DNA from 2 places in the Shewanella oneidensis MR-1 genome. Region 2 is predicted to be linked to the other one. Evidence: predicted binding sites of a transcription regulator. Region 2 holds the regulator's gene; the other holds the start of a gene.
The links. Region 2 encodes sigma-54, which starts transcription at its own class of promoters, with help from an activator protein. Its sites were predicted from a motif close to GTTGGCACGNNNNTNGNNT; they were not measured.
Positions count from the first base shown of each region.

Region 1: SO_RS07445 (DUF3192 domain-containing protein) is a predicted target of sigma-54. The motif match lies at 4,557-4,575, and genes of this name have one in related genera.

Region 1 covers NC_004347.2:1,690,909-1,698,375, forward strand. The annotation lists gene SO_RS07415 (alkyl/aryl-sulfatase) at 1-540, opposite strand, end outside; gene SO_RS07420 (LysR family transcriptional regulator) at 664-1,608, shown strand; gene queF (NADPH-dependent 7-cyano-7-deazaguanine reductase QueF) at 1,656-2,516, opposite strand; gene syd (SecY-interacting protein) at 2,576-3,226, shown strand; gene SO_RS07435 (Zn-ribbon-containing protein) at 3,310-4,083, opposite strand; gene SO_RS07440 (hypothetical protein) at 4,083-4,466, opposite strand; gene SO_RS07445 (DUF3192 domain-containing protein) at 4,616-5,014, shown strand; gene SO_RS07450 (DUF2789 domain-containing protein) at 5,059-5,292, opposite strand; gene SO_RS07455 (GNAT family N-acetyltransferase) at 5,442-6,080, shown strand; gene SO_RS07460 (Mpo1-like protein) at 6,073-6,378, shown strand; gene SO_RS07465 (IS256-like element ISSod4 family transposase) at 7,167-7,467, shown strand, end outside.
Region 2 covers NC_004347.2:4,099,395-4,106,861, forward strand. The annotation lists gene SO_RS18415 (KpsF/GutQ family sugar-phosphate isomerase) at 1-238, shown strand, start outside; gene kdsC (3-deoxy-manno-octulosonate-8-phosphatase KdsC) at 238-789, shown strand; gene lptC (LPS export ABC transporter periplasmic protein LptC) at 786-1,346, shown strand; gene lptA (lipopolysaccharide transport periplasmic protein LptA) at 1,333-1,884, shown strand; gene lptB (LPS export ABC transporter ATP-binding protein) at 1,881-2,612, shown strand; gene SO_RS18440 (RNA polymerase factor sigma-54) at 2,719-4,194, shown strand; gene hpf (ribosome hibernation promoting factor) at 4,223-4,510, shown strand; gene ptsN (PTS IIA-like nitrogen regulatory protein PtsN) at 4,513-4,956, shown strand; gene rapZ (RNase adapter RapZ) at 4,953-5,807, shown strand; gene SO_RS18460 (HPr family phosphocarrier protein) at 5,794-6,069, shown strand; gene mgtE (magnesium transporter) at 6,266-7,467, shown strand, end outside.

The DNA of each region.
Region 1 (7,467 bases), 2.4 Mb from region 2:
ATCTCCATGACTGTGGGAATAAATCATTGCGACTACGGGTAAGTTATTGCCCTCGGGCAAGTGTTTAAGCGCAAATTCGAGGGATAATTTTGCCGCTTCTTTGGTCAGCAGCACGTCATAAAGGATCCAACCCGTTTTACCGCGGATAAGGGTTAAGTTGGCTAAGTCGGTGCCACGCACTTGATAAATCCCATCGGTGACCTTGTATAAGCCGTTAGACACCATATTCAACTGAGCTTGGCGATACAGTGACGGGTTGACCGTGTCAGGGGTTTTATCGCCAATAAAGCTGAAATCGGCCCGTAATATCGCCGCTGTTGGTTCATCGAGCTCAGCAATAAGATTTTTAGAGAACTCTTCAAAGGCTTTTTTATCGGCAAAGTTAAGGGTGGCTGCCGTGGCTTTGTTTACCTCTATGGTTTGTTTGGTGGCAGGCTTCCCTTGATAGTGCAGGCTGATGTGCTCATGCTCGTGTTCAGCGGCCACTGCGCTTAAGGAGAAGCTGGCGATAATACTGATTGTCATTAAAGATTTTTGCATTATTTTACCTACCGATAAGTGGGATTGTGTCGTTGATGCTTTGAGTATAGCCAGCTTGTGTATTTAGGTAACTCGAGTTAGCTTGGGTTGTAATATTCATATTGTGAATGAGTTAGCTCCCTTATGCCGACACAAAAGCCGTTAGATTTAAATTTATTACGCGTGTTTATGGTGGTTTACCGTACTCGGTCATTCACCCAAGCGGCGCAGGAGTTAGATTTAACTCAGTCATCCGTGAGTAATGCAATAAGTCGATTCAGAGCCTGGGTTGGGGAGTCGCTGTTTACTCGGGTTGGGCGGGGAATAGAACCAACGGCGGTGGCGCGGGAGATGTATCGCAAGTTTGAGCAACCCATGGCCGATATCGAAACCGTATTACTGGGATTTGAGCATTTTGATCCCCACTCGAGTCAGCGGCGTTTTTATGTATATGCCAATGAGTCGGTTATTGAAACGCTACAAGCTGGTGTGCAGGCTTTATTGCAGGATGCGGATATCGAAGTGATTTTCCGTGAGTCGCCGCCGCAGGAGGCGGAGTTATACCGCGATATTTTGCTAGAGCGGGTTGCCGTGGCGATCGATATAAAACCCGCTCAGCAAAGTTTGCTCTCAAGCAAATTGCTCTTTACCGAAAATTTAGTGTGTATCGTCAGCCGGCAGCATCCTCGTATTCAAGGTGTCATTAACCATGAACAGTATTTTGAGGAGAAACATGTCTTTTTGAATCTAAGGCGTTTTAATTTGACTGCGGGGGATTTGTTTACCGAAGGCGTGTTACCAAGGCGCAGGATGTACAGTGAGCAGTCATCCCTATTGAGTATGTTTGCAACCGTAGGTAAAAGTGAGGCGATAGGCATCGCCCCTTTACGTTATGCCAGCCAATACGCTGACATTTTTGGCCTACAAATTTTACCTATGCCACTGAAAACAAGGCCGATTGATTTATATATGGTGTGGAGTAGTAAGTATACCCAAAACCCGAGCCATCAATGGTTACGAAGTTTATTGCTCAGTGCCAGTACCATGACACTAAATGAAAAAGCGCTGGTTCGGACTCGCTGCGAGTGAACCAGCGCTTTTGGCATGTTTATCTCATTGTTTTAGCAATGTATATATTACTGTCTGGCTAACCTATGGCTCTCGCCTGGATGCTCAAAATCACTGCGGTAGGGGTTAATGTCTAAGCCGCCACGACGGGTGTAGCGGGCGTATACGGTTAACTTAGCGCAGTGGCAATAATGTTTTAAGTCGACAAAAATCCGTTCGACACATTGCTCGTGAAACTCATTATGCTGGCGGAATGAAATCAGATAGCGAAGTAATTTCTCGCGATCGATTTTAGGCCCTTGGTAACGGATCATCACACTGCCCCAATCGGGTTGTGAGGTGATTAAGCAGTTTGATTTCAACAAATTAGAATTGAGCGTTTCGGCAACAATTTGTTTTTCATCAGTGCTGTTTTCCAGATACTCCGGATTAAAATCATAATCACTGACTTCAATATCGAGATCGTCAATGCAGGTGCCTGGTAGTTCGACGACACGTTGAATACCAAAACTTTTAGGCTCAATAATCTTAACGGTTACATCACCTTGGGCACATTCACTGAGATCTTTCACTAAGGTTTTTTGCACCGCATCGAGATTGTCGAATTTGGTTTGATTAAAACTGTTTAAATACAGTTTGAAGGATTTTGACTCGATCAGATTTTGGCTTGCATGACTGAGCTGAATGTCAGCGATGGCCACCATAGGTTTGCCCTTCGCATTTAGCCAAGACAGCTCATAGGCCGTCCAGATATCGGCCCCGTGGAAAGGTAAACTTTCTGCAGTTAGGTTGATAGCGTTACGGTTAAGTGAGCGAGGAACCCCTTGCAGCAGCGACGCATCATACTCGGCTTGATAATCAGTAGCTTTACCTAACGTTAAGCCCGCAAGCTCTTTTGCATCACTATAGGGATCGTGATTCTGTGTCATCAATACTGTTTCCATGTCAAAATAGGCGCACATTATACCCGAAATTGGATTGTGCTTAAGTGTCTTGTCTGCCTGCGCTCGATAAATTTTTGCAAAACTATCATCAGTCTTACCTATCAACTTTAGGCGAATTACCACGATATTACCCGCGAGGTGAGTCATCTTTGTGTATTCAAGGAGAGTTTGTTGAAGCGTCAACTGAGGCGGTGGGTTGGCTACCAGTTAAGCGTGAACAGCCCGGCAGCTTTACTAACGTTGAGCATGCATTGGAGCTTAAGTTGTGGCCCGATATCCATAGCTTCTATGGTCAGTATTTTGCCGCGCCAGTGCTCTTTGACTCAACTTGGGGCACGGGAGAATTATTACAGGTATGGAATGAGGCGGATTTTGATGCCCTACAGCAAAATATCATTGGGCATTTGATGATGAAGCAAAAGCTCAAGCAACCGCCCACCTGGTTTATTGGTTTGCTTGATGAAGGCGATAAGATGCTGACGGTTGATAACGCCGATGGCAGTGTGTGGATTGAAATTCCTGGCGAGCTTCCCTCAGTGCAATTAGCAACCAGTTTAGCGGAATTTATTGCGGCCTTATCGCCACGTATTGCTCCACCGGTGAAACACGAGGAACTCCCCATGCCTGCACAGGATCATCCGGGGATTTTTGCCAGCTTTAAACGAATGTGGCACAACTTAACGGGTAAGCGCTAAGCGCGGTGAGTCTCTTACAAAGTGTTCCGCAAACTCGACATCACGCATTTGTACGGCCGAGTTTGCTATTCAAAACGGGATGGTTATTGATGATCCCAAGACAAGTTCGATACGATGCGGCAAGGTTCGCAGCGAAAGTGGAACATATCTAATAAAGGTTCGTCGAGTTTCCAGGCGTGACTGCCACAACGCGGGCAGGGGCGAGCTAGTTCAGATGCCAGATCTTGGCCACCTACCCGATACAAATAATAGTAAGTGGGGATGTGGGTGAGGTACTCAATTCGGCCGCGTAGGTCCCAGCCTCTTCTAAACAAATCACTAGTTGGACTGGATAATTCTTCTAGCGCGGCAAATTCTGCTTTAGTGGCCGCGGCCATTTGCAATTCATCACAGGCCTGCCATTCGCTCTGCCAGCGGATTATACGCTTATGATCACCATTAAAAGTGGCTGGGATCTGATACAGCGGAATGGGTAAGAGGTTATCACCACTTCGCAGTGGTGAGCACATGTGCACATAGCTGGTATAGAGTAACTGCCAACTAGGTGGCTCAGTGTTACTGACCTCAGAATTAATGTCCTGACCGATAAACTTTTCACGCGGCGCTAAAAGCTTAGCATCGGTTAATTCTGCCAGAGCCTTTTTTACCCAAGGGCTGTGATAGCGATGTGTCAGACTGTTTTTTTCTGGCGTAAGCAGGCGTACGCGAAATTCGCCATCATTAAAGGCGACAGCAAATTCGCGACCTAACACTTGGCCATTGGCGCGGTATGCTTCCAGTAATTGATTGATCGCCCTCTCTGCCGCGCTAATGGTGGTATCGGCAAAGCATTCAAAGCGCAGTTCGGTGACAAACATTAAACGGATTTTCCTTGGAGTTCGAGTTGATTAACGCGCTGTTTTAGCTCGATAAGTTCATTTGTAAGCTGCATGATTTCCGTATTTTTTAAGGCGATGGCTTGCTCAAATCCCTTTTGCAGCTCTGTTAACTGTGCCGCAAGTGTTGTGACAGAAAGCGGGACTGGTTCTGTCGGTTTTTGCTCTTCAACCTCGGGTATTGACAGTGCTGCTAAGCGCTCCCGCTCTGCTTTAGGCATAGATTTAAACTGTTGTAACCCCTGGATTAATATAGGCATAGGGAACTTATTACCTAGACGGCTTTTAATCAGGGCAAGACTTGGCGCTTTACCGCTTGCGTCGAGTGCACATGCTGCCGCTAACACTTGGTCAATCGGACTCATAATAAGTGAAATTCCTTATTTTATATTGTGTTTTTTACTAACTTACCTGTGGCGTGGTTATTTTAGTTATTATAAATCAATGGATTGATGTTTGGCATTGATTTTGCTTTTTTAAGCATTTTTATAACAAATACACAGGAAGTCAAAATATGAACGCAAAAATTAATCGCAACCTTATCGCGGTCGCTTTTTTAGGGTTAGCAAGCTTAGGTCTTAGTGGTTGTGTGGTCAATGTTGGCGATGGTGAATCGGGTTGGGATCGCTCTGAGTCTTGGGAAAAAGTGCAGGATAAAAATCGCTCCAATCTGGCCAAGCTAAGCCTTGGTATGAGTAAAGACCAAGTGATGACGCTAATGGGAGCCTCAGACTTGAGCGAGTCCTATTTGCAGCAAAGCGCTGGGCAAGCCGATAAAGAAGTATTGGTGCTGTTTTATCGTACTCAACGTTCCCATAGCGATGGCAAAACCACTAAGGATGAATGCACGCCAGTTGTGCTGAGTAATCATGTTTTAATGGGGTGGGGTGATACAGCGTATAACAAGATTTAACCACGACTAAGACTGCTCCTCAAAGACACTGAAAGCCCTAAAAATTAGGGCTTTCTTAACTGGGTATCAAGCTGTTCAATCAGTTCGGTCCACTGTGCGTCAGCTTCTAACGCTTCGGTGAGAAAACTCTTTTGCGCTTGTGTCCAAAAAGGTGCTTCAATGAAGTGTATTTGTGATGTCAGCTTGTGGGTCGCCATAAATTGCGCAATGGCATTGGGTTGGCCCTCTAATCCTAGCTGTTCAAATAGATGACTTAAATCGACTGGTGTTGTATCCATTCTATCTCTCCCTCCCAAGGTTAGCCTGTTATCTAGGTTATGCCTCTGTGTGAAAGATGCAATCAATGATTAAAATTTGCACTTTTTTGTTTCCTTGATACATTGATAAAGACTCATAAGAGTGTGAGCTAAATCAAGGAATTCTAATAATGGACAATAATACCTTGGATGAGTATCGTGCAGTTTATCTCACCGCAGAAGATTTACGCTTGGCCGCTTCAATTCTCTACAATGCGTATCATGATGATCCCTTTTTTGTTGATACCTTATCCTCCTCAGACAAATTTGCCTACGAACAAAAATTGCGTGCCGCGATTCGCGAAGAGCTCAATACCCTATGGCAGCAAAAGCAAGCCTTAATTGGACTTTTCGACGGTGCGCATTTAATGGGCGTTGCTTGCGTGGTTACCCAAAAAGTGCCACTCGGAGAAGGTCGCTATTGGCACTGGCGGCTCAAAATGTTACTTGGCACTGGTTGGCAATCTACTCAGGCCATGATGAAAAAAGAATCAACCATTTTGGAGTTGTTACCCAGCCAGCGTTGTGGGATTTTGCAATTTATTGCTTTAGCACCTAACGAACAAGGTAAAGGACTGGGTCATCAACTCGTTCAAGCTGTGGTGAGTTGGTGCGATGAGCAGCCAAATCTTGAAGGTATTGGAGTGTTCACCACGCAGGAAGCCCATACGCATTTATTTAAGCAACATGACTTTGTCTCCTTGGGAGAATTGGTCATTGGTAGTGTGACTGGGCAACTACTTTTTTATACAGGTCAACAAGATGAATGAACGTTATCGCTCTTTCGCTGAGTTTTATCCTTTCTATCTCTCCCAGCATCAAGACAGGCGTTGTCGGCGGCTGCATTTTATTGGGAGTATGATTGTGCTGGCATTATTGGGAGCTGCGTTGATCACGACCCACTGGTGGTTACTGGTACTGATCCCGCTAGTGGGATACGGACTTGCCTGGGTTGGCCATTTTGTCTTTGAACGAAATCGACCTGCGACATTTCAATATCCGCTATACAGTTTGATGGGAGATTGGGTGATGTTCGCCCAAATACTCTTGGGTAAAATAAAGTACTGAATTTTTACCTATCAGTGAGAAGCTGAGTCGGGTGTGAGAGATCGCTTACAAAGCCTGTAAGATAAAATGTTTTCTTGTTGATTGTTTTATAAACCATATTTTTAAAAATAATTAAATTTCAATATCTTGAATTGTATCTCGCTTAGGTTGGATGAAATTTGAGCCAATCGTTGTTCTTATGATGGAACAAAAAAGGCGGGATTCACGTAGAATTCATTCATCACCAAAATAAATGGATAGCACGGATAGCAATACAGGTGAAATGGACGCAAGAAGCAACGAATTTAGGTTCTTGGATTTGAGCCTCTGACGGTAGGGAAACTGTCATCAACCTAGGATTGGTTAAGGAAAAGCAGGTCTGCTTTCTCATGGATGATACAGGATACAATGCTTGTTAGGACGACAGGTTTAAGGATGATAAAGGACAAGCTTAAGGATTAAGCATGACTCGGTGCAGGATGTGTCGAGTAAAGGGATAAGTATAAGGGTGAACAGCTTGTACTCGTCTATGGAAGGTATTGAGCAGGATGCGTTGTGGAATGAGTCATAGGATGTGACTGGAGCCGAAATAGGATTTTCGGATCAAGGGATTGAGTGTCATGGTAAAACCATCACACAGGGAAGATAAAGGATGCAGGGATGGTAGGACGCACGCATACGCATGGATGGTGCAGGGAGCACGAATAAGCAGGATGGCTTACAGAGGATAAATGGGGCGCACATAGTGCGCCGGTAGTGTTCATAATTCTGTGTCATTTCAGTAAAATATTCAAAAACAGGAATGACACATGACCCAACCTTTTAACTTCGAACAAGCCCTTAAAGATCTGCAATCAGGTAAAAGCCTCACAGGTAAAGACAGCATTCTTGGCCCACTGATCAAGCAACTCACTGAAGCGGCTCTCCAGGCTGAGCTTGAGCAGCATTTAGCGCATGATCCTCAGCCTAATCGTAAAAATGGCAAAACCCCTAAGACCATTAAGCATCCGTCCGGTAACTTTGAGTTAGACGCGCCTAGAGACCGCAATGGCACCTTTGAGCCTCAGTTGATTAAGAAAAATCAAACTACACTAACCGATGAAATCGAAC
Region 2 (7,467 bases):
TATTTTTACCGATGGCGACTTACGCCGCGTCATCGATGCCCAAGTCAACCTGCGCACCACACCGATCGCCGATGTGATGACGCGAAACTGTGTCACTATTACTGAAAACGTATTAGCAGCGCAGGCGCTGCAAGTGATGGACTCTAGAAATATCAACGGCCTAATAGTGATAGATAAAGAAAATCATCCTGTCGGCGCACTCAATATGCTCGATATGGTTAAAGCGGGAGTCATTTAATGCCACAGCAAGGATTTTACGGCCCCGTCAGCGACGATGTGTGGCAACGTGCCCAAAAAATTAAACTGCTGATCTGCGATGTGGATGGAGTATTCTCTGACGGCCGCATTTATTTGAGCAACTCGGGTGAAGAATTAAAAGCCTTCCACACCCGCGATGGTTATGGTGTACGTTCACTATTGACCAGCGGTTTTCATCTTGCCGTGATTACTGGCCGCCAATCAAGAATTGTTGAAAACCGCATGACTGCCCTTGGGGTCACCCATATTTATCAGGGCGTGGATAATAAATTTGTTCCCTATGAAGAACTGCTATCGATCTACAATGTCACCGCGGAAGAAGTCGCCTATATCGGTGACGATATTGTTGATCTGCCGGTGATGAATGTGGTCGGCCTAGCCGTCTGCGTCGCCGATGGTCATCCCTATGTACGCCAACATGCCCATTTTGTAACTCAGTTAAATGGCGGCCATGGCGCGCTCAGGGAGCTGACGGATCTGCTATTACTGAGTCAAAACAAATTCACCTCAGCCCATGGGATGAGCATATGAGTCGTGTGACCCTCGCCATTATCGCCTTTTTTGGTACTGCGCTGGTGCTGTATTGGCAAGTGCAGCAAAAACGCGGTGGCGATACGGATGACAGCTTGAACAACTCTGACAGACCCGATTACATTATCGAAGATCTGCGCAGTATCGAGTTTAACGAGCAAGGGCAAGTCAATAGTCGGGTGACGGCAAAGCACATGGAACACTATGAGCTGAAAAATCAAACCGACTTTACTCAACCAGTCTATCTTGTCTATCCCGACCAAGGTAAAGCAAAATGGCAGATCCGAGCAGATCTTGGTCGGCTCAACAAAGAAACTGGCAAGGTTGTATTAGAAAATAATGTTATTATCGATGCCATCAACCCAGGTGAACCGATACAAACCTTGTCCACCAGTTTTTTAGAACTCGATCTCAACACTATGATAATGACCTCTGACCGCATCATTTACGTCACAGGGAAAGATTTTAATATTCAAGGGCAAGGCCTTTATGCCGACCTTAACGCGCAGGAAGTGCAATTGACCAGTCAGGTAGTAGGAACCTATGAAGCAAAATAACATATTACTTGCCAGCCTAATGCTCATGACAAGCATGAGCACCTTCGCCAAAGTCGGTGACTTACAGCAAGAAGTTAAGATTAAAGCGGTCAGCCAAACTGCTGATATTAAAAACAATCAGATCATTTTCTTCGGCCCAGTTGAAGTCGTACAAGGTTCAATCAAAATCAATGCGGATCAACTCCGTGCATTTTCAGCCGAAGGCGAAAACAGCAAGATTCTAGTGGCGACAGGTAATCCAGCAACCTATAGCCAGATCCTCGACGATGGCCGCCCAGCATCTGCTAGCGCCAAAGAAATTCGCTATGAAATGGCCACGAGGACCTTGACGCTAACAGGCACCGCCACCCTTGACCAAGCGGGTAGCCAAGTCACAGGCAATCTAATTCGTTACAATATCATTCAGCAAAAACTGATCGCCGAAAGTACCGGCAATGGTGACGATCGTGTGATTACCATTATTCAACCTGATAACTATCAGGAAGAACTGAAAAACGCACCTGCGGATAAACCTGTGAAAAAACAGGACTCTAAATGACCCAAATCACCTTAAAAGCACAGAATCTGGCCAAGAGTTATAAAAGCCGTCAGGTTGTTAAAGATGTCAGCCTCACGGTTAAAACGGGTCAAGTTGTTGGCCTGCTTGGCCCAAACGGCGCAGGTAAAACTACCACCTTTTACATGGTAGTGGGCTTAGTAAAAAGCGATAAAGGTCATATCTTTATCGACGATGATGATTTAACTGCCGACCCTATGCATCTGCGTGCTCGCAAAGGTATTGGTTACCTGCCACAGGAAGCCAGTATCTTTCGCAAATTAACCGTGCACGACAATATCATGGCGGTACTGCAAACCCGTAAAGAACTCAATAGCGACCAGCGCGAAGAAGCACTAGAGCAGCTATTAGAAGAGTTCCATATCACCCATATTCGTGACAGCCAAGGCATGTCCTTATCGGGCGGCGAACGTCGTCGTGTCGAAATTGCCCGCGCATTAGCGGCTAACCCAAAGTTTATTTTGCTCGATGAACCCTTTGCGGGCGTTGATCCAATCTCGGTTATCGATATCAAGAAAATTATCGAGCAACTCAAAAGTCGAGGTCTTGGAGTATTGATTACTGACCACAATGTGCGCGAGACCTTAGATGTCTGTGAACATGCTTACATTGTCAGTCACGGCAGTCTTATCGCCGAAGGAACTCCTGCAGAGATCTTAGACAATCAGCAAGTTAGGGCTGTGTACTTAGGTGAACAATTCAGGCTATAGTTACTAAAACTGAGCTAATCAGCCTTGAATTTGGCAGCGCAAAGCGCCATCAGTATGATATCAAGCGACCTAAACTCACAATAATAACGTAGGGATCAGCGGTAACATGAAAGCGTCACTCCAGCTCAAACTGGGTCAACAGTTAACCATGACGCCACAACTACAGCAGGCCATTCGTCTGTTGCAATTGTCGTCATTAGAACTGCAGCAAGAGATCCAGCAAGCCTTAGACTCTAATCCTCTTCTCGAGCTGGAAGAGGAGCAATTCGATGCGCCTAGCGAACGTAAACAAGATCTCGCTGATACCGATTTTAGTGAAACCAGCGCCCAGCCACAGGAGCAAGACAACTCCACCGTGGATATTGCCGAGTCACTGACCAAAGAATCCCTGCCCGAAGAGCTCCCCATGGACACCACTTGGGATGAAGTCTTTACCGCATCGCCCAATTCTGGCTCGGGCGCTAGCCGTGAAGATGATATGCCGTTCCAAGGGGAAACCAGCGAGGGGCTATACGAACATTTAGAATGGCAAAAAAACCTCACACCATTCTCAGAAACTGACTTAGCCATAGCCACTGCCATTATTGATGCCATAGATGATCAAGGCTATCTCACTCAAAGCACTGAAGATATTCTCGAAGCCATGGGCAACCCCGAGATAGAACTGGATGAAGTTGAAGCGGTACTTAAACGTATTCAACACTTCGATCCCGTTGGCGTTGCGGCAAGGGATTTAAGCGAATGTTTACTGATCCAGCTATCCCATTTTTCTCCTGATACTCCGCATCTCGAAAATGCCCGCATGTTGATCAAAGATCATCTTGATCTGATCGCTGCCCGCGACTTTAGACTGTTAATGCGTAAGACCAAACTCAAAGAAGACGAGTTAAGGGATAGCATTGCGCTTATCCAAACCTTGAATCCTCGTCCTGGCTTACTCATCACTGCAGTCGATGAAGAATATGTGGTCCCAGATGTCTCAGTTTCGAAAAAAAATGGCCGCTGGGTCGTTGAGCTTAACCCCGATTGCATGCCCAAAATCAATGTCAATCAGCAATATGCAGCAATGGCTCGTAGTTCAAAAAATCAAGCAGACAGCCAATTTATTCGTGGCCATTTGCAGGAAGCCAAATGGTTTATCAAAAGCCTTGAAAGCCGCAACGAAACACTGCTCAAGGTGGCAAACTGCATAGTGCAATACCAACAAGGTTTCTTCGAATACGGTGAAGAAGCCATGAAACCCATGGTCCTAAACGATATCGCCGAAGCGGTAGAAATGCATGAGTCCACCATTTCACGGGTGACCACTCAAAAATACATGCATACCCCAAAAGGACTTTTTGAACTAAAATACTTCTTCTCAAGCCACGTCGGGACAGATGATGGCGGTGAGTGCTCATCCACGGCAATCAGGGCTTTCATTAAGAAACTGGTTGCAGCGGAAAACCAGAAAAAACCATTGAGCGACAGCAAGATGGCTCAACTTCTGGCAGAACAGGGAATTAACGTTGCGCGCAGAACCATTGCGAAGTATCGAGAAGCGATGCTTATTCCCCCTTCCAATCAGCGTAAAAGTTTATAGCCTATTATGGATATCGGAGGACGTTTCTATGCAAATACACCTAAGTGGACACCATATCGAGATTACTGAATCGTTACGGGCATATGTTGAGGAAAAGTTTTCAAAACTTGAACGTCATTTCGAACAGATCAATAATGTGCACGTTGTGCTCAATGTTGAAAAAATGCAACAAATTGCCGAAGCGAGAATCAACCTCACCGGTGGTGAAGTCTTCGCGACTTCAGAGCATGCAGATATGTATGCTGCCATAGACGTCCTGATTGATAAACTTGATCGTCAGGTTATTAAACACAAAGAGAAGTTAACAAAACACTAGCAATGGAACTTCGTACCATACTGCGGCCGGAGTGCACAACCTGCGCCACTCCAGGCAGTAAGAAAAAGGTACTGGAACTTATCAGCGACTTAGCCGCTGCCCAGTACCCCACCCTATCATCTCAAGCGATCTTCGAAAGCCTTGTGGCGCGCGAAAAGATGGGTAGCACAGGTATAGGTAACGGTATCGCCATTCCACATGGTCGATTAACCGATATAACACAACCCATAGCGATATTGATAAAATGTGAGGAGCCGATAGCCTTTGATGCTATCGATAAACAACCTGTCGATATTTTATTTGCGCTACTCGTGCCTGCCAATCAATGTCAGCAGCACTTAAGCACCTTGTCCTGCATGGCTGAAAAGCTGAGCGACAAGCAAGTATTGAAACAATTGCGTAAGACGCATGATGAAACGGAACTCTATCAGGTAATCATTGGATGAAACTGGTCATAGTGTCAGGGCGTTCAGGCTCAGGCAAATCGGTCGCACTTAGAGTGCTTGAAGATCTCGGCTACTATTGTGTCGATAATTTGCCTTTGCCGTTAATCGGCAGTTTGCTTGAACAGCTCAAAGGCAGTAACGATCTCGTCGCCATCAGTGTCGACGTGCGTAACCTGCCGGAGCAAGACAAAGTCCTGGTCAAACAGCTTGCAAGCCTACCTGAGGGCACTGAGCTCACTAGCTTTTTTCTAAATTCCAGCGATAAAGTCCTGCTCAAGCGCTATAGCGAAACCCGCCGTTTACATCCCTTGTCTAAGAGTCGTGTTTCACTGCAAGAAGCCATTAAACTCGAAGGCAAGCTGCTAGAGCCGCTGTCACAACAAATGGATCACTACATAGATACCTCCAATCTAAATATCTATGAACTCAGTGACCAAGTGCGGCAAATTCTGCTTGGCAGTGTCGATAAGGAACTAGTGATCAACTTCGAGTCCTTCGGTTTTAAGCATGGTATGCCGACCGAAGCTGACTTTATGTTTGATGTGCGCTTTTTGCCAAATCCGCACTGGGAGCCAGAGCTGCGACCACTTACCGGTTTAGATGAACCCGTTGCCGAGTTTTTAAATCGCCAGCCACTGGTGAATAAGTTCATCTGGCAAATTGAGAATCTACTCGAAACCTGGTTGCCCCATTTAGAGCGCAATAATCGTAGCTATCTCACGATTGCGATTGGTTGCACGGGTGGCCAACATCGCTCCGTTTATGTCGCCGAGCAACTGGCAAAGCGTTTTAGTAATGGCAAGCACAAAGTCAATGCACGCCATCGAGAGTTGAGCCATGCCAAAGCTTGAACGCCAAGTCACCATTTGCAATAAACTCGGCTTGCATGCCCGCGCCGCCACAAAGCTCGTGGTGCTTGCTTCTGAGTTTGATGCCAGCATTACCCTGATCCAAGGTGAAAAACAGGCCTCTGCCGCCAGTGTATTAGGGCTATTAATGCTTGAGACGGGTATGGGTAAAACCATCACCTTGATTGCCGAAGGCCCGGATGCAGAACCCGCCCTCAATGCCATTTGCGCACTGATAGACGCTAAGTTCGACGAAGCCAGCTAACTAAGGCTTGAACTTATCAACGCCTGCTGCTATTCAAGACACCGTATAGTTTATTTTTATTTTCAGAACGTTAACTCACTAAAACGCATTTGTGGCTCGACGCTTTCCTGTCCGTTCAATTACAATATGCTGCCGCGCTTTGGCTTAAATCCTTAATCGCCAACCTATGCTCCACCGCAGCCACCCTGGAGGAAACATGCCTGTACAAGTCTCAGACAGCTTACAAGTCGAACATCGTCTTGACCAACTGAGCCAAGCTCTCAACAGTGGTATGTTTGTGCATGTCAGGCAAATGCTGCAAAACATGGCGTCATCGGATATTGCATTGATTTTAGAATCTTCACCGCCCAAGGCACGACAAGTACTATGGCAGCTAATCGATCAAGATCAGCTCGGGGATATTCTCGATGAACTCAGCGAAGAGTTAAAAGATCCGCTGATCCGCGCCATGAGCCCTGAACGTGTCGCTAAAGCCACCGCCAGCATGGATACGGACGATCTGGCTTATATTCTGCGAAGCCTACCTGATACGGTTTACAAACAAGTATTGCAGTCTATGAGCCTGCAAAACCGTCAGCGGGTCGAGCAAGCGCTCTCCTACCCCGATGAAACCGCGGGCAGCTTAATGAACACCGATACAGTGACTTTAAGGCCTGATGTGAATATCGATGTGGTGCTGCGCTATCTGCGCCAGCGGGGAAATCTCCCTGACACCACTGACACCTTATACGTGGTTGATAAGCAAGATAAAGTCTTGGGAGGGGTAAAACTTGCCGATCTGCTCACCTGCGATCCCAACACCCCTATCAGCAGCATTATCGATACTGATATCGAGAGTATTCCCGTGGGCATGTCCGACAGTGAAGTAGCACAGCTATTCGAGCGCCATGACTGGGTATCCGCACCCGTGGTCGACAGTGAGGGCAAATTACTCGGCCGGATCACCATCGACGATGTGGTGGATGTTATTCGTGAGGACGCGGAACATTCTATGATGGGAATGGCGGGTATGGACGATGATGAAGACACCTTTGCCCCCGTGGTGAAGAGTACCTTACGCCGTTCGCTCTGGCTCACCATAAATCTGTTTGCGGCTCTGCTGGCTGCTTCCGTAAGCAATATGTTTGAAGGCACTATCGAGCAATTTGCCACTATTGCGATTTTAATGACGATAGTACCAAGCATGGGTGGTGTAGCGGGTAATCAAACCTTGGCCCTGGTGATCCGCGGAATTGCCTTAGGTCATATTGGCCAAAGTAACGCCCGTTGGCTGATCGGCAAAGAACTCGCCATTGGCTTTTTGAACGGCTTGATGTGGTCGATTTTAGTCTTTATCGCGGTCTTGGTGTGGAAAGATGATATTGCCCTTGCCAGCCTGATAGGTGGTGCAATGCTCAT